Rhodovastum atsumiense: one gene and its partner. The protein of the gene in region 2 interacts with the protein of the main gene of each other region in a pairwise test. Links are inferred from orthologs where the notes say so. Each region holds a gene or a part of one and is shown on either strand. Other genes may lie near its edges. The genes, in order: grxD and NBY65_RS22790.

Region 1 (10,203 bases), 2.1 Mb from region 2 along the record:
CTCGACCCGGCGCTGATGAAGCAGGTGGAGACCTCCGATCCCGGCAACCGCTTCGGCGTCATCTATCTCTGGGGCACCGCCGGGTTCGGCTTCAACCCGGCGCGGGTGAAGGCACTGGCGCCGGACGCCCCGCTCGATTCCTGGGACCTGCTGTTCCGCCCCGAGCACGCGTCGCGGCTGGCCCGCTGCGGCATCACCCTGCTCGATTCGGCGATCGATGTGGTGCCGTCGGTGCTGCATTATCTCGGCCGCAGCCCCGACAGCACCGATCCCGCCGACCTTGCCGCGGTTGAAAAGACGCTGCTGGGCATCCGCCCCTATGTCCGTGCCTTCGTCGGCGGCGGCACCGTCGAGCAGCTCGCCAGCGGTGAGACCTGCCTCGCGCTGAGCTATTCCGGCGACATCATCCAGGCCGGGGCGCGGGCCAGGGAGGCCGGGCGCGGCGTGGAGGTGCGCTATGTGGCGCCGCGCGAGGGGGCGCAGCTCACCTTTGACATGCTGGCGATCCCGCGCGACGCGCCGCACCCGCAGGAGGCGCTGGCCTTCATCGACTTCCTGCTGCGGCCGGAGGTGATGGCCGGCATCACCAACCAGGTGCGCTATCCCAACGCCGTGCCGGCCAGTCTGCCCATGGTCGCCCCCGAAATCCGCGACGACCCCGGCATCTATCCGCCCGCCGAGCTGCGGGCGCACTTCTTCACCCTTGGTCCGGTGCCGCCGGAGGCCGCCCGCGCGCGCAGCCGCATGTGGGCCCGGGTGAAGGCGGGGCGCTGAATGGCTGCGGTCTCGATCCGCGGGCTGCGGGTCCGCTACGGCACGGCCCCGGCGCTGGACGGGCTCGACCTCGACATCGCCAGCGGCGAGATCTTGGTGCTGCTGGGGGCGAGCGGCAGCGGCAAGACCACGCTGCTGCGGGTGGCCGGCGGCTTCCTGGCCCCCGACTCGGGGACGATCGCGCTGGATGGGCAGGACGTGACCGCGTTGCCGCCGCACCGCCGCCCGGTGAACACGATGTTCCAGAGCTACGCCCTGTTCCCGCACATGACCGTCGCCGGCAATGTCGCCTACGGCCTGCGGCGGCAGGGGCTGCGCGGCCCCGCGCTCGCGGCGCGGGTGGAGGAACTGCTCGCGCTGGTGCGGCTGGAGGGCTTCGGCGGGCGGCGCATCCAGGCGCTGTCGGGCGGCCAGCAGCAGCGGGTGGCGCTGGCCCGCGCGCTGGCCCCGCGGCCCCAGTTGCTGCTGCTGGATGAGCCGCTTTCCGCGCTGGATCGGGGATTGCGCGAGGAGACCCGCGCCGACCTGGTGTCGTTGCTGCGCCGCACCGGCACCACGGCGATCCTGGTGACGCATGACCAGGACGAGGCGCTGGCCACCGCCGACCGGCTTGCCGTGCTGAACCGGGGGCGGCTGGAACAGGTGGGGCCACCGGCCGAGCTGTACGAGCGGCCGGCGACGCGCTACGTGGCGTCGTTCCTGGGGGCGGCGAACCTGCTGGAGGCGGTGGTCGCCGAGTCCGGGCCCGGCGTCACCCGGCTCCGGCTGGGCTGCGGCAGCCTGGTCGCGGCCGCCGGTTCGGCCCTGGCGCCAGGCAGTCGGGTGACGCTCGCCCTGCGCCCCGAGCGGCTGCGGCTCGACACTGATGGCGACATCACGACCCAGGCCCTGGCCGGAACGGTGACGGACGTCACCTATCGCGGCAGCACGCTGGAACTGGCCTTGCGGCTGGCCGACGGCGCGGCGTTGCGGGTGTCGCGGCCGTTGGGGGAAGGGGCCGGTCCGGCCCTGCCGCGTCCGGGCGATCCGCTGCGGGTGCGCTGGTCCCCCGCCGCGTCCATGCTGCTGACGCAGTGACGCGGCCGCGGCCCGGCCCCCTGGATCATCGGAAATGCGGCATCTGGATATCCGGGATCGACAGGCCCGACAGGCCCGGCAGGTCCGGCAGGTCCGGCAAGGGCGACACGCCGATCAGCCAGGGATGCAAGGCCAGGAACGCCAGGTAGATCAGTCCCGCCACGCCCAGGCGCCGGACGCTGAACCGGTGCAGCGAGGGTTGCCACCGTCCGGACAGCAGTGCGGCGAAGGGCACCAGGGAAGTGCGGCCGGCCAGCCACAGCCAGGTCCGGCGTCCCAGTTGCCGCTGCTTGCGGGCATCCGTGACCGGCATGCCGATCAGGCTGAAGAAGGCGAAGGAGCCGAACAGGATCACATGCGCCAGGTCGCCGTTCGGCACGATGTGCCCGCCGGACCAGAACAGCGTGGCCAGCAGCAGCGGATGCCGCGTGATCCCGGCGATGCCCGGGCGGTCGGCCTCGAAGCGCTCCACCGCCCAGCCGCCGAAGGACAGCGGGTTGGGGGCGCCGAAGCCGAAGGCCAGCAGCAGGCAGGCCAGCGGCATCAGCACGTTGGGCACCCAGAGTTGCCAGGGCTCGAACGGCCAGAGCTGGATGTGGGGCGCCCGGCCGGTGGCGACGATCAGCCAGCCCAGCAGCACCAGCGACACCGCCGAATAGACCAGCAGGTAGCCTTCTTCGCCCAGGGCGTCGGTCAGCCGGTCCCGCAGGAAGGGCCGGGCCGGCAGGACATGGGCGAGCATGAACAGGATGATGGCCGCGGCGAGCTCGTTCCAGGCGGTGAACTCCGGCCCGAACCAGGTCATCACTGTACACGCCGCCGGATCGGGGCCGGGGCGGGCGGGAGCCAGTCTGTCATAATGATCTCCGGTTGCGCGTTTCCCCTGCCAGCTTGACGCATCGCTTGCATTTGCGCAGGACCCTGGGACGCATGCGTGCGCTGATCCTTCTCCCGGTCTGGGGCTGGCTGCTGGCTTTCGTCGCCATGCCCGGCCTGATGCTAGCCGTCATCGCGCTCGCGCAGAGCAGCGATGGCATCCCCCCCTTCGTGCCCGGAGTGAACGGTGGCAATTTCGCCACGCTGCTGACCGACCCGTATTACCGGGATGCCTTCCTCGCCAGCCTGCGTGTGTCCGCGCTCTCGGCCGGGCTGTGTCTGCTGATCGGCTATCCGATGGCCCTGGCGATCGCCCGCAGCGCGCCGAAGCGCCGGCCCTTGCTGCTGTTGCTGGTCATGCTGCCGTTCTGGACCGGCTTCCTGCTGCGCATCGCCGCCTGGATCGGCCTGCTGCGCGACGATGGCTGGATCAACGCGGCATTGCTGGCCCTCGGCCTGATCGACACCCCGCTGCCCCTGCTGCACACCGATTTCGCGATGCAGATCGGCCTGGTCTACGCCTACCTGCCCTTCATGGTGTTGCCGCTGGAGGCCCGCCTCGCCCGCACCGACCCGTTGCTGGAGCAGGCCGCCGCCGATCTCGGCGCGGGCCCGCTGCGCGTGTTCCTGACCGTCACCCTGCCGCTGTCCCTGCCCGGAGTCGTCGCCGGGCTGGTGCTGGTGTTCGTGCCGGTCGCCGGCGAATACGTCATCCCGGAGATGCTGGGCAGCCCCGGCTCCCAGACCATGGGGCGCGTCATCTGGCAGGAATTCTTCGACAATCACGACTGGCCGCTGGCCTCGGCGCTGTCGCTGGCGCTGCTGGCGGTGCTGCTGGTTCCCGCCATCGCGGTGCGGCGGGCGCGATGAGCCGGTTGCTGCTGGGCTGGCTGCTCGCCGGCTACGCCTTTCTCTACCTGCCGATCGCGCTGCTGGTGGCGACCAGCTTCAACGACTCGCGGCTGACCACGGTCTGGACCGGTTTCTCCACACGATGGTATGCGGAACTGCTGACCGACACCGCGTTGATCGAGGCGGCGCTGTTGTCGCTGCGCATCGCCGCGGTGTCGGCCACCATCGCCACCGTGCTGGGGGCGCTGGCCGGGATCGCTCTGGCCCGGCTGCGCCGCTTCCGTGGCCGCGCGCTGTTCGGGGCGCTGCTGGCCGTGCCCCTGGTGCTGCCGGACCTGCTGATCGGCATGGCGCTGCTGCTGCTGTTCGTGGCAGTGCAGACGCTGCTGGACTGGCCCGCCCGTGGTGCCGGCACCGTCACCGTCGCCCATGCCACCGCCGCGATGGCCTTCGTGGCCGTGGTGGTGGAGGCCCGGCTGCACGATGCCGGCACGGCGCTGGAGGACGCGGCGATGGACCTCGGCGCCTCGCCGTTGCAGGCTTTCTTCCAGATCACGCTGCCGCTGGCCGCCCCGGCGCTGGCGTCAGGCTGGCTGCTGGCCTTCACCCTGTCGCTGGATGACGTGGTCATCGCCAGCTTCGTCTCCGGGCCGGGAGCTTCCACCCTTCCCATGGTGGTGTTCTCGACCCTGCGGCTGGGGGCGACTCCGGTGCTGAACGCGCTTGCGACGGTGGTGCTGGGCCTGGTCGCGCTGGCGCTGCTGGTGGTCTGGGTGGCTTCGGGCCGTTCCTTCCGGGGGGCACGCTGAAGCGCCCCGGGATTGTCATACCGGCCCCGACGTCTCATTGCCCGGGTAACCCGTTGCCCCCTGCCAGTTTCCCGGACTAGGGTCCCGCCCTTCGACCAGATGCGGGATGCGCCCCCATGAAGCTCACTGCCGAACGCCTGGACCGGATCAGTCCCAGCCAGACCATCGCCATCGCCACCAAGGCGCGTGCGCTGAAGGCCGCCGGCCGTGACGTGATCGGCCTGTCCGCTGGCGAACCCGATTTCGACACCCCGCAATTCATCAAGGATGCCGCTATCGCGGCGATCCAGGCGGGCGAGACCAAGTACACGGACGTCTCCGGCACACCGGCCCTGCGTCGCGCGGTTGCCGAGAAGTTCCGTCACGACCTCGGCGTCGAGTATGCTCCGGACGAGGTGATCGTCTCGACCGGTGGCAAGCAGGTCATCTTCAATGCCATGGTCGCCACGCTGAACGCCGGCGACGAGGTGATCATTCCGACCCCTTGCTGGGTCAGCTACCCCGACATCGTCTCGCTGGCCGATGGCACCCCGGTTTTCGTGCCCGCCGGGCAGAACACCGGTTTCAAGATGCGCGCCGAGGACCTCGACGCCGCCATCACGCCGAAGACCAAGTGGCTGATCCTGAACAACCCCTCCAACCCGACCGGCGCCGCCTATTCGGCCGAGGAGCTACGGCCGATCTGCGACGTGCTGCTGAAGCACCCGCATGTCTGGGTGCTGACCGACGACATCTACGACAAGCTCGCCTATGACGGGTTCAAGCCGGCGACGGTGGTGGCGGTCGAGCCGCGGCTGCGCGAGCGTACGCTGACGATGAACGGCTGCTCCAAGGCCTATGCCATGACCGGCTGGCGCATCGGCTTCGCCGGTGGCCCGAAGACGCTGATCAAGGCGCTCGACAAGCTGCAGAGCCAGTCGACCTCGAACCCCACCTCGATCAGCCAGGCAGCGGCGCTGGCGGCGCTGACCGGGCCGCAGGACTTCATCAACGAGATGATCGCCGTCTACCAGGAGCGCCGCAACCTGGTGGTGGAGATGCTGAACCAGGCGCCGGGCATCACCTGCCACAAGCCGGAGGGCGCGTTCTACGTGTTCCCCTCGGTGCATGGCTGCATCGGCAAGACCAGCCGCAAGGGCGCGAAGATCACCGACGACGAGAGCTTCGTCATCGCCCTGCTGGACGAGGAAGGCGTGGCCGCGGTGCATGGGGCGGCCTTCATGTTCCCCGGCCATTTCCGCATCAGCTACGCCACCGATACGGACAGCCTGCGGGAAGCCTGCCGCCGCATCCAGCATTTCTGCCAGGGCCTGTCGTAACCATGCCGGCCCTCGCGCAGCGGCTCGGCCGTGCCCAGGTCGCGGCGACCGTCGCCATGACCAACAAGGCGCGCGCCCTGCGCGAGGCCGGCCACGACGTGGTGTCGCTGACCATCGGCGAGCCGGATTTCGCGACGCCGCCGCACGTGATCGCGGCGGCGCACGCGGCGGCGCTGGCCGGTGACACCAAATACCCACCGCAGGACGGCACGCGGGCGCTGAAGGACGCAGTGTGCCGGCAGTTCCGCCGCGACCACGGCCTGGAATTCGGCCTCGACGAGGTCATGATCTCGAACGGCGCCAAGCAGGTCATCTACAATGCCCTGGCGGCAACCGTGGACGAAGGCGACGAGGTCGTCATCCCGGTGCCCTCCTGGGTCGCCTACAGCCTGACCACACGTCTGATCGGCGGCGAGCCGGTGCACGTGACCTGCCCGCAGAACAACGGGTTCCGGCTGCGCCCGGAGGACCTGGATGCCGCCATCACGCCGCGCACCCGCTGGCTGATCCTGAACTTCCCGAACAATCCCACCGGGGCGGTGCCGAGCCGCGCGGAGCTTGCCGCCCTCGCCGAGGTGATGCTGCGCCATCCGCATGTCTGGATCATGTCCGACGACATGTACGCGCATCTCTACTACGGCGATGAGCCCTACGTGACGCTGGCCGAGATCGAGCCGCGGCTGCGCGCGCGCACGCTGACGGTCGGCGGCGTGTCTAAGACCTACGCCATGACCGGCTGGCGCATCGGCTATGCCGGGGGGCCGCGGGATCTGATCCGCGCCATGGTCACGGTGCAGGGCCATGTCGCCGCCGGCGTCTCCACCATCGGCCAGGCCGCCGCCGTGGCGGCGCTGGACGGGCCGCAGGAGCTGGTGGCCGAGCGTGCCGCGGTCTATCGCCGCCGCCGCGACTTCGTGGTCGATGCGCTGAACGCCTGCCCGGGCCTCTCCTGCCACCGGCCGGAAGGCGCCTTCTATGTCTTCCCCAATGTCGCGGGTTGCCTCGGCCGTACCACTGCCGGCGGGCGCCTGCTGCAGACGGACGAGGATTTCGCGCTGGCCTTGCTGGACGAGCAGCACGTCGCGCTGGTGCACGGTGCCGCCTTCGGCATGAGCCCCTATCTGCGCATCAGCTACGCTACCGACGACGCCACCCTGGCGCGGGCGATGGAGCGCATCGCCGCCTTCACCCACGGCCTGAGGTGACCCGGCTGCGGCCCGGCCGGGACGACGATGCGGCGGGCATCATCGCGCTGATCGCGTCCTGCTGGTCCGAGTATCCCGGCTGCGTCATGGACCTCGACGGCGAGGTGCCGGAGCTGCGTGCCCTCGCCACCTATTTCGCCGAACGGGACGGGGCGCTGTGGGTGGCCGAGGCGGGCGGCGCCGTGGTCGGCATGGTCGGCACCCACCCGCTCGGCGAGGGTGCCTGGGAGATCTGCAAGCTGTACGTCGCACGCCCCCAGCGTGGCCGCGGCGTCGCCCAGGCGCTGATCACGACGGCGGAGGCGCATGCCCGGGCGCACGGCGCCACCGCGATGAAGCTCTGGAGCGACACCCGCTTCGAGCGGGCGCACCGCTTCTACGAAAAGCACGCCTATGTGCGGCAGGGACCGATCCGGGTGTTGGACGACCTCTCGCACTCGCTGGAGTTCGCCTATGCCAAGCCGCTGACCGGCGTGGTGGTGCGGGAGCTCGATGCGGTGGGGGTGGCCTCGGCGGCGGCGCGGCTGGCCGAGGTCATGAAGGATTGCGTCGATTCCGGCGACGCCCGTGCCGTCTGGCGCCAGGCCGCGACCGAGGTGGCGACGGGCCGGCGCTGCGTGCTCGCCGCCTGGGCGGAGGGGGAGCTGGTGGGGACGGTCCAGCTCGATCTCGGTTTGCCACCGGACCAGTCGCACCGGGCCAACCTGCAAAAGTTGCTGGTGCAGGCCGGCGCGCGCCGCCGCGGCATCGGGCGCCTGCTGATGCAGCAGGCCGAAGCCGCGGCGCGGCAGGCCGGGCGCAGCCTGCTGGTGCTCGACACCCGCGCTGGTGATGCCGCCGAGCATCTGGTGCGCGGGCTCGGCTGGACCGAGGCCGGGTGCATTCCCGGGGACACCCGCGACGCCGATGGCACCCTGCGCGACACGCTGATCTTCTACCGCGCCGTTCAGCCGGCCTGACCGGTCACTCCTCGCGTTCGGCGGCGCCGGTGCCGCAGGCCGCTCAGCCGCGTCCGCGCACGGCCATTTCCTGCAGCGTGAGTTGCATGGTCCGCCCCGACTGCCAGGCATTCGCCCCGGCATCGACCGAAGGGGCGGGAATATCGCCCCGTTCCTGCCGCAGCGCCGCCTGCGGTGTGTCCAGGCGTTGATTGCGGGCTTCCAGCCGCTTCGGGTCGAGCTGGCCGTCGGCGGTGAAGCCCATCATCAACTGCGGGATGCCGAGCGGCAGGTCGCCGTCGCGGTCGATCTGCCAGGTGTGCCAGGTCTTGCCGTAGGTGGTGACCAGGTCGCGCATCAAGGCGTATTCCGCGACCCGGGGCAGTCCGGGGGCGACCAGTTGGCCCGATGCGACTTCATAGTCGTGGCTGTGCCAGAGCCGCTTTTCGTCCGCGGGCAGGCTGCGGAACAGCCTTTCGCTGACGATGTATTCGATGCCGATCAGCTTCGCGGTGTCGCGGTCGGAGTCGAAGATCACGCACTGGTGGAAATCTTCCGTCAGGTGCGTGCAGTAATGAAATGCCTCGACCACGCGGCCCATGTCATCGGCGTAGAAGTGAAAGCCGTTGAGATAGGCGCTCATCGCGTCCACCGGGCGTTTGGATTGCAGCATGCTGGCGCCGGCATCGAGCATGGTGCTGCGGGTGCTGCGTGGCTCGCCGGCCTGGGCCCGTGCCGGGCGGGCGGCGAAGGCGGCGGCGACAGGCGCGAGCACCGCCGAGGCGGCCAGGGTGCGCCCGAGACAGCGACGGCAGGTGAGGCGGTGCAGTGCGCCCATGGGGTCCCTCCGGATGGATGACGGGGGGAGAACACCGTCGGGCCGGCCGGGTTGGCGCACAGAAAAACCCCCCGGTGCCGGGCACCGGGGGGCGTCATTCCGAAGCAGCGGGACGATCAGCCCTGGGTCGCGGGGGCGATGCCCTTGTCGGCCAGGGTGGTGGCCAGCTCGCCGGACTGGAACATCTCGGTGACGATGTCGCAGCCGCCGATGAACTCGCCCTTGATGTAGAGCTGCGGGATGGTCGGCCAGTTGGAGAACTGCTTGATGCCCTCGCGCAGCTCGGCGTCCTCCAGCACGTTGGCGGTTTTGAACGGCACGCCGACATGGGTGAGGATCTGCACCACCCGGGCGGAGAAGCCGCATTGCGGGAAGGCGGCCGTGCCCTTCATGTACAGCATCACCGGGTTTTCGGTGATCTCGGCCTGGATGCGCTCGAAGACGGGATTGGACATCAGGGGAGTCCTTATTCTGGAGCGGAGGTCTGCAGGGCGAGGGCGTGCAACTCCCCTCCCATGCGGCCGCTGAGGGCGGCGTAGACGATCTGGTGCTGCCGCACGCGCGAGATGCCGCGGAAACTCTCGCTGACCACGCTGGCGGCGTAATGGTCGCCGTCGCCCGCGAGGTCCTCGATGGTTACGCGCGCATCCGGCAGGGCCACTTTGATCAGGGCCTCGATCTCGCTTGCCGACATCGCCATCCGGTCTGCGTCTCCCCTCGTGTTTCAGCGACCCATCAGCGTCGGCAGGAACCGTTCATGTGCCGCACGCAGCGTATCCAGCGAAATGGTGTCGCCAGAGGGAAGTGTCAAATCCCCATCGCCGGCACGGCCAAGCCGCCGCGCCGGAATGCCGGCCGCGGTGGCGGCGGCCAGCAGGGCGGCGGCGTCGCTGACCGCGAGCACGTAGCGCGCCTGGTCTTCGCCGAACCACCACGCATGCGGGGGGATGCCTTCGGCGGCGGGCAGCAGCCGCACGCCGGTATTGCCGGCCAGCGCCATTTCCGCCACCGCCACCAGCAGCCCGCCATCGGAGACGTCGTGGCAGGCGCGCACCCGCCCGGCCAGGATCTCGGCGCGGACGAAGTCACCGTTGCGCCGTTCCGCCACCAGGTCGACCGGCGGCGGCGGACCGGCTTCCTGGCCGGCGATCTCGCGCAGCCACAGCGACTGGCCGAGATGGCCGCGGGTCTCGCCGATCAGCACCAGATCCAGCCCCGGCGCCAGCGCCAGCCCGACTGCCTGGGCCGCATTCTCCAGCACGCCGAGGCCGCCGATGGCCGGGGCGGGCAGGATCGGCAGGCCCTCGGTCTCGTTGTAGAGGCTGACATTGCCGCTCACGACCGGGAAATCCAGTGCGACGCAGGCGGCCGACATGCCGCGGATGGCGGCGGCGAACTGGCCCATGATCTCCGGCTTCTCGGGGTTGCCGAAGTTCATGTTGTCGGTGACGGCGAGCGGGGTGGCGCCGGTGGCGGTCAGGTTGCGCCACGCCTCGGCCACCGCCTGGGCGCCGC
Region 2 (10,369 bases):
TATTTCGGCAACGAGGCGCACGAGGCCCGTCGTTTCGACGAATCGCTGGTCCGCTACGAGCGCGCGGCGGTGAAGAGCCAGGTGACGCTGAACCTGTTGAACCTGGGGCAGGCGGCGATCATCTCGGCGACGCTGGCGGTGGTGATGCTGATGGCGGCGCAGGAAGTGGTGGCGGGCACGCTGACGGTCGGACGTTTCGTGCTGGTCAACACCTATCTGATGCAACTGTACCAGCCGCTCAACATGCTCGGCTTTGTCTACCGCGAGATCCGGCAGGGCCTGACCGACATGGAGCAGATGTTCCGGCTGATGCGGGTGCCCGCGGAGGTCGCCGACCGCCCGGGCGCGCCGGCGCTGCAGGCGCGGGGCGGGGAGGTGGTGTTCGAGGAGGTGCAGTTCGGCTATCGCCCGGACCGCGGCATCCTCAAGGGCGTCTCGTTCCGGGTGCCGGCGGGGGGACGCCTGGCGATCGTCGGGCCAACGGGGGCCGGCAAATCGACCATCAGCCGGCTGTTGTTCCGCTTCTATGACGTGACCGGCGGGCGGGTGCTGGTCGATGGCCAGGACGTGCGGGAGGTGACGCAGGAGAGCCTGCGCGCGGCCATTGGCGTGGTGCCGCAGGACACTGTGCTGTTCAACGACACGATCCGCTACAACATCGCCTATGGCCGGCCGGGCGCGACCCAGGCCGAGATCGAGGCGGCGGCGCGGCTGGCGCAGGTGCATGATTTCGTCCTGCGTTTGCCGGACGGCTACGACACCAGGGTGGGCGAGCGCGGCTTGAAGCTGTCGGGTGGCGAGAAGCAGCGGGTTGCCATTGCCCGCACCATCCTGAAGGACCCGCGCATCCTGATCCTGGACGAGGCGACCAGTGCGCTTGATACGCACACCGAACAGGAGATCCAGACGGCCTTGCGGGCGGTGTCGCGGGATCGCACGACGCTGACGATCGCGCACCGGCTGTCCACGGTCGTGGATGCCGACCAGATCCTGGTGCTGGTGGATGGTGGCGTGGCCGAGCGTGGCACGCATGCGGAGTTGCTCGCGCTCGGCGGGGTCTATGCGAGGATGTGGGCCTTGCAGGCCGAGCAGCACGAGGCGGTGGAAGCGGTATAGGTGATGGGATCCAAGGGCTTCGCCCTTGGTGGAGGTCCAGGAGGCAAGGCCTCCTGGCGGGGGTGGGGCAGCGCCCCGCACGGGTGGGGCCGGCATGGAAGAATGGATCGAGCTTGCAGCCGCGGGTAGCCCCGAGGCCCGGATCGTGCTGCGCCGGCGTGGCGGCACGTATGAGATTCGTTTCAATGGCTGGGAGCTGATGTCCAGCCGCGCCCATCATTCCGAAGAGGTGATGGCGCGCCGGGCCTGCGCGGCGTTGCCTGGTCCGGCGCCGCGTGTGTTGATCGGTGGCCTGGGCATGGGCTTCATGGTGCGGGCTGCCCTGGACGTCCTGCCGCCCTCGGCGAGGGTCGAGGTGGCGGAGATTTTCCCCGAGGTGCTCGCCTGGAACCGTGGCCCGCTGGCGGGTTTGGCCGGCCGTCCGCTCGAGGACCCGCGGGTATGCGTGCGCTGCGAGGACGTGTCGGCGCTGTTACGGGCCCCTGGTCCCGGCTGGGATGCGGTGCTGCTTGATGTCGACAACGGTCCGGGTGCGCTGACGCTGGAGGACAATGGCTCGCTCTATGGCACGACGGGGCTGCGGCTGATCCGGGCTGCGCTGCTGCCGGGCGGGTGCCTGGCGGTCTGGTCGGCCGACCGCTCGACGGCGTTCGAGGCGGCGTTGCGGGAGGTCGGGCTTGGCTGGCAGTGCCAGGAGGTGACGGCGCGGGGGGATCCGGGTGACCCGCGCCACGCGCTTTATTTCGCATACGTTCCAAATCGCTGACTTCCCGTGCGGCATCCCATGATGCCGCCGGGGATCGACCCCCGACAAAATCGTTGCAGCCCGGGTGGGGGGCAAGCATCATGTACTAATGTACATGTCTGCGAGATCGCGATGATGCGTTTCCGTCGCCGGCACTGCCATTCCCTGGTCATGGTGGTCCTGTCCACCACACGCTCGTGAAGCGGGAGGCGCCTTCCGGCGTACCGGTTGCGCCGGACGCTCTTGCGACGCGGCCCGGTCTGCGGCACTCCGTTGCCATGCCGCCCCGTCGTCGCCCTACCCAGCAGCCAGCCCCGTCCTCCGCCGAAGCCAACGTGCCCGAAGAGGGGGACCTCGACGTGGCCGCAGCCTCGGCTGTCCCGCCTCCGCAAGCCCCGGTGGAGTCGTCCTCCCCTGAGCCGGGGCCGCCCGCCGAGGCAGAGGAAGCCTCGGATGATTTCACGCCGCTCGCCACCGAGCGGCTGATCCTGCGTCCCTACAAGCCCGAGGACGCGGCGGAGCTGCACCGGCTGATCAATGACTGGATGGTCACGCGCAACCTCGCCGCGGTGCCGTTCCCATACCGGCGCGAACTGGCCGACGAGTGGATCCGCTCCGCCGCCGAGTCGCTGCGGCAGGGCACCGCCTACCATCTCGCCGTCACCGGCACCGAGGGGGAGCGGGAGATCATCGTCGGCGGTGTCGGGCTGCGGGTGGACAAGGCGCGCAAGACCGCGAGTCTCGGCTACTGGGTCGGGCAGCGTTTCTGGCGCCATGGCGTGGCCAGCGAGGCCGCGGCGCGGCTGGCGCGCTGGGCGCTGGCCAATCTCGACCTGGTGCGGCTGGAGGCGACGGCCGCGCATGACAATGCCGGCTCGGTCGCGGTGCTGCGCCGCATTGGCTTCCGCCAGGTGGGCGAGGGGCGGGAGAAGTTCCTGTCGCTGAATGCCGAGCAGCGCGTGCTGCGGTTCCAGGCCACGCGGGAGGATTTGTTTGGCGGCCCGGAGCCGGAAGTCGAGCCCGAATCCTGCGGCCCGGCTCCGGCGGGATCGAGTCCGCTGCTGCTGGTCGCCGCCTGTGCCCTGATCGACGCCGATGGCCGCGTGCTGCTGGCCCGCCGCCCGGAGGGCAAGCGGATGGCCGGGCTGTGGGAATTCCCCGGTGGCAAGCTCAATCCCGGCGAGACGCCGGAGGCGGCGCTGATCCGCGAACTGCGCGAGGAGCTGGGCATCGACGTGGCGGCGGCCTGTCTCGCACCCTTCGCCTTTGCCTCCCACCGCTACGAGCGCTTCCACCTGCTGATGCCGCTGTTCCTCTGCCGGCGCTGGAAGGGGCGGCCGCAGCCACGCGAGGGCCAGGCCCTGGCCTGGGTGCGGCCGGAGAAGCTTTCCGAGTATCCGATGCCGGAAGCCGACCTGCCGCTGGTGCCGCTGCTGCGCGACTTTCTCTGACCGGGCCGCCGGCGGGCGCTCAGCGCTCGATGTAGTCCTGCGGGCCGAGCAGCCAGGCCTGCGCCATGGTCTGGCCGACCGAGGCCTGCCGGGCGGGGATGGTGCGCAGGATCTCGACGCAGGAGGGGCCGCGCGCGGCGATGTCGGCGCGGGGGGCGGGGCCGGCGCTGGCGATGAAGCACCATTCCGCGGCCTTGGTGGGGTCGGGGGCGGTTCCCCGGGTTTGCGGGAAGCGGTCCGGCGCCGCGTACATGCGAGCGAGATCGAGCTGGGCCGAGGGATCCCCGGCCTCGGCCAGTTGCCGGGTGCGTTCGAAGCTGTCGCCAGCCTGGTATTCGAGCGCGGTACATCCGCCGAGAACGAGCAGGGACACCAAACAGGGGAGGGCGAGGCGCATGGGAGGGATCCTCCGTTGATCCGGTATGCGGGTTACGGAGCGCGGCGACGCGGGTTCCGCGCTTGGCGGCCTGGGACGGGGCTGCCACCATCGCCCCAGCGAAGGAGGATGCGATGCCGGACCATGCCAACCCCACGGCCTGCCTGCTGGTGATCGGCAACGAGGTGCTGTCCGGCCGCACCCAGGACGCGAATATCAAATTTCTCGCCACCCGACTCGGTGAAATCGGCATCCCCCTGCGCGAAGTACGTGTCATCCCGGATATCGCCGAGACCATCGTCGCCACCGTCAACGAGGTCCGCGCCCGTTTCGACCACGTCTTCACCACCGGCGGCATCGGCCCGACTCATGACGACATCACCAGCGAATGCGTCGCCGCCGCCTTCGGTGTGCCGTGGGAGAAGCATCCGGAAGCCTGGGCGCGGCTGGACCGCCATTACCGGCCCGGCGAGTTCAATGCGGCGCGCCAGCGCATGGCGACGCTGCCGCGCGGTGCCGAGCTGATCGACAACCCGGTCTCGATCGCGCCGGGCTTCACCATCGGCAATGTGCATGTCTTCGCCGGGGTGCCGCGGATCATGCAGGCGATGTTCGAGGTGCTGGCGCCGAAACTCGCCGGCGGCGCGCCGGTGCTGTCGCGGGCGGTGCACACCGGGGAAGTGCCGGAAGGGCGGCTCGCCGAGGGGCTCGCGGCGATCCAGGCGCGCCATCCCGATCTCGATATCGGCAGCTATCCTTATTACCGGCTCACCGGCAACGGCGTCGCCATCGTCGCCAAGGGCACCGATGTCGCGGCCGCCGAGGCCGCCATCGCCGAGGTGGCCGAGCTGATGCGGGCCTGTGGCGGCGTTCCGATCGCCGGCGAACCGGCCGCCTGAAGGCGCTCCGCCGGTTCGCCGCGCGCGATCATGCGCTGAACTTGTTCCGCCGGCCTGACGGCCCAATATCGCTGCGATGCAGCAAAACAAAGGCCCGTGGTTGCAGCCGCGGCGCCGCACGGGAGAGAACGCCAGATGCCGTTGAGCACCGCCACCGAGCGCGAACTGATCCACCTACGAGACATCAGCCTGCGCGGCTATCATCGCGCCGACGGCCTGTTCGACATCGAGGCCCATCTGCGCGACACCAAGACGCGCGGCTTCGACGGGCTCGACCGTCCTGGCGGGCGGATCGAGCCGGGCGAGCCGCTGCATGACATGTGGGCGCGCATGACGGTGGACGAGGACATGGTCATCGTCGCCTTCGAGGCGGTCACGGCGTACGGGCCGTTCGACGTGTGCCGGCAGAGTGGCCGGCATTTCGATCGCCTGGCCGGGCTGACGATCGGGCCCGGCTTCCTCAGGGAGGCGAATGCCCGGGTCGGCGGCATCGATGGCTGCACGCATCTGCGGGAAATGCTGCAGCAGATGGCCACGACCGCCTATCAGACGTTGTGGCCAGTACGGCTGCGCCGCGCCGAGGAGCACCGCCGGCAACTGGCCGAGGCCGGACAGGCGCCAGCGGAGGAGGCGAGGCCCGTCCTGTTGAATACGTGCTACGGCTACGCGGATACCCGCGATGCCGTGCGCCGCCGCTGGCCTCGTTTGTATCGCGGTTCCGGGTCCGAGGCGGCCGGGGCGGCCGACGGGACCACGTGACCGGCGTCAGCCGGACATCACCGTATCCGACGGCAAGGCGCCGTGCCCGGCAGCCACGTGGCCACCTTCGGTCGCGGCCTCGCGGAAATAGGTGATCAGGCGCACGCGCACCGCGCTGGTGCGTCCCCCGGGTGGCGCCTCGGCGCCGATCCGACGGACCATTTCGCGGATCGGCATGCGCTCGCGCCGGCACATTTCCTCGAGCGCGTCCCAGAGTTCCGGTTCGAGACGCATGCTGGTGCGCCCCTGCGAGCCCTTCACGTTGCGGCTGATGAGCCGGCTTGTCGCCACGGCTGCCACTCCCATTGTCGGTTTACGGGAGAATGCAGCGCGATTAGTTAAGTGCAAGTTTCCCGCAAGACTACGGGTTGTGATCAGATCCGTATTAATCCGTTGCCAACACGGCGCTGCGCGGAGATGGCCGGACTCACCATGACAAAGAGTGATCGCACCCATTCCCCCCGCGCGGGCACGCAAGCGCGCCGGACATCGGTCGCGCGCGGCTGTGGGGGCGATGCCGCGCCACTATGGCACAGGCACGGTGCGGACGGCGCCGGTGTCCCATGGACCCGGCAGCCATGTTCAAGCCGTATTGATCCGGTGCCGTGACGTGGTGTTCAGGCGCCGCCGAGGGTCGCGTGTTCCTCGGGGGTGCGCAGCGTCAGGGCGAGCGCGTGCAGGCCGCTGGCGAATTCGGCTTCCAGCAGGGCATGCACCGCGCGCGAGCGGGCAAGGCGGCCCTGCCCGCGGAAGCCGGGGGAGACCACGAGCACGCTGTAATGCGTCTCGCCGCCCGGTGCGGCGCCGGCATGGCCGGCATGGCGGGCGGAGTCGTCCTCGATCCGCAGCAGGGTCGGGGAGAGCTGCCGTTCCAGCACGGCGGCCATGCGATCAGCGCGTGTCGTCATGCCCGGAGGATATCCCGTCGCCGTGTCGCCCGCCAGTGCGATACCCCCTTTGCAAACGCCGGCGATCACCGCACATATCGTGTCGATGACCCGACGCACTTCGCGACCCCGGGCCTACGCGCCCGATCCGCGGGCGCCGGGCCGACACTGCGACATGCCTGGCTGCGGCGGCTTCGGCGAGTACCGTGCGCCGAAGTCACGCAGCCAGCTGAACGACTACTGGTGGTTCTGCCTCGAGCACGTGCGCGCCTACAACGCCTCGTGGGACTTCTACAAAGGCATGTCGCCGGGCGAGATCGAGGCGCAACTGCGCGCCGACACGTCCTGGCAGCGTCCTTCCTGGCCGCTTGGCCATATCGGGGCGCAGCGCATCGAGGAAGCGCTGGCGCGCGATCCGTTGCACCTGCTGGACGCGGCCCGGCTGCGGGCGGGCGCCGCGTCGCGCCACGACGAGCCGCCGGCGGAGATGCGCGAGCCGCTGGCCACGCTCGGCCTGACCTGGCCGGTGACGCTGGCCGAGGTGAAGGCGCGCTGGAAGGAACTGGCCAAGCGCCACCATCCGGACGCCAACAACGGCGACCGCGCCTCCGAGGAGCGGCTGAAGTGCATCAACCTCGCCTATGCCGCCCTGCGCGGCCATCTGGCGGGCGGGCAACGGGTTGCCGCGGCGGGGTGACGCCGGTCCGGCTCTCGCCTACTCTCTGTCCGAGTCCGATGCCGGGTGTAGTCTGCCCCCAAGAACACAGGATGACTGGCCTATGACCAAGGTAGCCGCTCTCTCCGACACCCGCGCCATGCCGACCTCGGCGATCGATCTGCCGGACACCACGGTGAATGCGCGCGAGACCTTCGGGGTGGACAGCGACATGGAGGTTCCGGCGTTCTCGGTGCGCACCGAGCACGTGCCGGATGTCGACCCTGCTTATCGCTTCGATCCGGAGACGACGCTGGCCATCCTCGCCGGCTTCGCCTTCAACCGCCGGGTCATGATCCAGGGCTACCACGGCACCGGCAAGTCGACCCATATCGAGCAGGTCGCGGCGCGGCTGAACTGGCCCTGCATCCGCGTCAATCTCGACAGCCACATCAGCCGCATCGACCTGATCGGCAAGGACGCGATCGTCCTGAAGGAAGGCAAGCAGATCACCGAGTTCCGCGAGGGCATCCTGCCCTGGGCGCTGCAGCATGCCTGCGCCCTGGTGTTCGACGAATACGATGCCGGCCGTCCCGACGTGATGTTCGTCATCCAGCGCGTGCTCGAGGTCGAAGGCCGGCTGACGCTGCTCGACCAGAACAAGGTGATCCGCCCGCATCGCAGCTTCCGCCTGTTCTCCACCGCCAACACCGTGGGCCTCGGCGACACCACCGGCCTCTATCACGGCACCCAGCAGATCAATCAGGGCCAGATGGACCGCTGGAACATCGTGGCCACGCTGAACTACCTGCCGCACGCGCAGGAAACCGAGATCGTCCTGGCCAAGATGGGCCTCGACGGCACTGACCAGGCGATGCGCAAGCAGATCGAGAGCATGGTCGCCTGTGCCGAACTGACCCGCGCCGGCTTCATCAACGGCGACATCTCCACCGTGATGTCGCCGCGCACCGTCATCACCTGGGCCGAGAACGCCCGCATCTTCAATGATGTCGGCTTCGCCTTCCGGCTGACCTTCCTGAACAAGTGCGACGAGGCCGAGCGCAGCACGGTGGCCGAGTACTTCCAGCGTTGCTTCAACCAGGACCTGCCGACGGGCAACCTGATCCGTCGCGGCTGAAGGAGCGTCTGCAGGCATGAGTGGAAGCGGGGGCAAGGACACCACCCGGGCCGAGGAGTTCAAGCGCGCCACCGCCGGCGCGCTGCGTGCCATCGCCCACAACAACGAAGTGCAGGTCGCCTTCCAGCCCGGTCCCTCCGGGCTCGCCGGCAAGCGTGCCCGCCTGCCACTGCCCACGCGCGCGCTGCCGCCGGGCGAGATGGCGCGGCTGCGTGGCGTGGCCGACAGCCTCGCCTTGCGGGTGCGCTATCATGACGATGCCGTGCACGCCGCCCGTGCCCCCGCCCGGCGCGAGGCGCGCGACGTCTACGACGCGCTGGAACAGGCCCGCGTCGAGGTGGTCGGCGCCCGCCACATGGACGGGGTCGCTTCCAACCTGCGTGCCCGCCTCGCCGATGAATGCGAGGTCGAGGGCTATGACCGCATGACCCGCAAGGACCAGTTGCCAGTCTCCGCGGCGCTGTCCCTGCTGGTGCGCGAGCGCCTCTCCGGCGAGCCCGCGCCGGAGTCGGCGCAGCGCGTGCTGGATCTGTGGCGCGGCACGCTTGGCGAGCGGGCCGACCGCGCCATCGAGGAAATGGCCGCCGCCCGCGACGACCAGGCGACCTTCGCGCGTGCCGCCCGCCGCCTGCTCGCCGCCATGGACCTTGCCGAGGCAGAGGCCGACGCCGAGCCCGACGAGGGCGAGCCGGGCGACGACCAGGGCGAGCAATCCGGCCAGCAGGACAACAGCCAGCAGGGCGAGGGCCAGAGCGACTCCGACGCCGAGAGCATCCTCGGCGCCCAGCCCGAGCAGGTCGAGGGCGAGGCCACCGACGACCAGTCCGCCGAGCAGGCGGAAGAAGAGGCGATGGCGGCCGAGGGCGAGGACCGTCCCGGCGGCCCGCAGCCGCGCCGCGAGCGCCCGGTCGTCGATACCGAGTCCAGCTACCGCCCCTATACCCGCCAGCATGACGAGGAAGTCGCGGCCGAGGATCTCTGCGACCCGGAGGAGCTGACGCGGCTGCGCCAGCAACTCGACCAGCAATTGCAGCATCTGCAGGGGGTGGTGTCCAAGCTCGCCAACCGTCTGCAGCGCCGGTTGCTGGCGCAGCAGACCCGCGCCTGGGATTTCGACCTGGAGGAAGGGCTGCTCGATGCCGGGCGGCTGGCCCGCGTCGTGGTCAACCCGCTGCAGGCGCTGTCCTACAAGCGCGAGCGCGACACCCAGTTCCGCGACACCGTGGTGTCGCTGCTGATCGACAATTCCGGCTCGATGCGCGGCCGGCCGATCACCGTGGCGGCGATGTGCGGCGACATCCTCGCCCGCACCCTGGAACGCTGCGCGGTGAAGGTGGAGGTGCTGGGCTTCACCACCCGCGCCTGGAAGGGCGGGCAGAGCCGCGAGCGCTGGGTCGCCGACGGCAAGCCGCGCAATCCCGGCCGGCTGAACGACCTGCGCCACATCATCTACAAGGCCGCCGACGCGCCCTGGCGCCGCAGCCGCAAGAATCTCGGGCTGATGCTGCGCGAGGGGCTGCTGAAGGAGAACATTGACGGCGAGGCGCTGCAATGGGCGTATCGCCGGCTGCTCGCGCGCCCGGAGAACCGCCGCATCCTGATGGTGATCAGCGACGGCGCCCCGGTGGACGACAGCACGCTGTCGGTCAATCCCGGCAACTACCTGGAAAAGCACCTGCGCGAGGTGATCCGCGACATCGAGAGCCGTGACGCGGTGGAGCTGATCGCCATCGGCATCGGCCATGACGTGACCCGCTACTATCGCCGCGCCGTCACCATCGTCGACGCCGAGGAGCTCGGCGGCACCATGATGAAGAAGCTGACCGAGCTGTTCGACGAGGATGCCGCCCTGGCCTGGGCCCGCGCCAGCAGCGAGCGAGCCGCGCTGGTGGCCTGATCTCCGCCAGTACGGGCGATAGTACGGGCGCAACCACGGCCGGGTTTGCCTGTTCTGTCCCTCGCGTTTACGCGAGGGACAGAACATGTCACAGGCTGAAACGGGCCGGGCCACGCAGCCCATTCTCGACGAGACGGGCCGACCGATCGGCGCCGCCGGCGGTGCGGCGCGCCTTCTCGACGAAACGGGACAGCCGGTCGGTGGTGCGGCGGCGGCCTCCATCCCTGATCAGGCCGGCCAGGTCCCGCCACGGCGCGAGGCGTTGCCCGGGGTGTTTTCGCAGGTCGGGTCGACGTTGCGGGCCCATCCCTGGGCCGGGCTGCTGTTCGGCGTGATCCTGGGCTATGCGCTTGGTCACCGCCGGCGCGAAAGGTGATGGGACTCCATGGGGCGAAGCCCCGTTGGTGGCAGGGGCGACCGCTCAACTGACATCGAACAACGCCCTG

The links.
Region 1: the proteins of NBY65_RS22790 (region 2) and grxD interact in binary tests that used the Escherichia coli proteins (3 or more experiments, as listed by UniProt). The link is inferred for Rhodovastum atsumiense from one-to-one orthologs.

The regions. Positions count from the first base shown.
Region 1 is NZ_OW485601.1:2,941,701-2,951,903, forward strand. What follows is about bases 7,475-10,203. They hold grxD (Grx4 family monothiol glutaredoxin), read right to left. Parts: upstream 9,144-10,203; coding sequence 8,805-9,143; downstream 7,475-8,804. Other genes in these bases: NBY65_RS13380 (GNAT family N-acetyltransferase), read left to right, coding at 7,475-7,871; NBY65_RS13385 (OBAP family protein), read right to left, coding at 7,915-8,688; NBY65_RS13395 (BolA family protein), read right to left, coding at 9,155-9,388; purL (phosphoribosylformylglycinamidine synthase subunit PurL), read right to left, coding at 9,413-10,203. In the rest of the region: NBY65_RS13345 (polyamine ABC transporter substrate-binding protein), read left to right, coding at 1-774; NBY65_RS13350 (ABC transporter ATP-binding protein), read left to right, coding at 775-1,851; NBY65_RS13355 (NnrU family protein), read right to left, coding at 1,877-2,656; NBY65_RS13360 (ABC transporter permease), read left to right, coding at 2,782-3,597; NBY65_RS13365 (ABC transporter permease subunit), read left to right, coding at 3,594-4,388; NBY65_RS13370 (pyridoxal phosphate-dependent aminotransferase), read left to right, coding at 4,505-5,707; NBY65_RS13375 (pyridoxal phosphate-dependent aminotransferase), read left to right, coding at 5,710-6,912; more of NBY65_RS13380, read left to right, coding at 6,909-7,474. UniProt on the Escherichia coli protein: Monothiol glutaredoxin involved in the biogenesis of iron-sulfur clusters.
Region 2 is NZ_OW485601.1:5,054,350-5,064,718, forward strand. Bases 4,610-7,504 are described here. They hold NBY65_RS22790 (BolA family protein), read right to left. Parts: upstream 6,255-7,504; coding sequence 5,964-6,254; downstream 4,610-5,963. Other genes in these bases: NBY65_RS22780 (DUF2889 domain-containing protein), read left to right, coding at 4,723-5,346; NBY65_RS22785 (ribbon-helix-helix domain-containing protein), read right to left, coding at 5,353-5,637; NBY65_RS22795 (J domain-containing protein), read left to right, coding at 6,340-6,930; cobS (cobaltochelatase subunit CobS), read left to right, coding at 7,013-7,504. Outside these bases: NBY65_RS22755 (ABCB family ABC transporter ATP-binding protein/permease), read left to right, coding at 1-1,116; NBY65_RS22760 (spermidine synthase family protein), read left to right, coding at 1,211-1,882; NBY65_RS22765 (bifunctional GNAT family N-acetyltransferase/(deoxy)nucleoside triphosphate pyrophosphohydrolase), read left to right, coding at 2,344-3,312; NBY65_RS22770 (hypothetical protein), read right to left, coding at 3,332-3,709; NBY65_RS22775 (competence/damage-inducible protein A), read left to right, coding at 3,823-4,587; more of cobS, read left to right, coding at 7,505-8,026; cobaltochelatase subunit CobT, read left to right, coding at 8,043-9,923; NBY65_RS22810 (hypothetical protein), read left to right, coding at 10,009-10,299; NBY65_RS33905 (beta strand repeat-containing protein), read right to left, coding at 10,345-10,369. UniProt on the Escherichia coli protein: Transcriptional regulator that plays an important role in general stress response. Has many effects on cell morphology, cell growth and cell division. Acts by regulating the transcription of many genes, including dacA (PBP-5), dacC (PBP-6), ampC and mreB.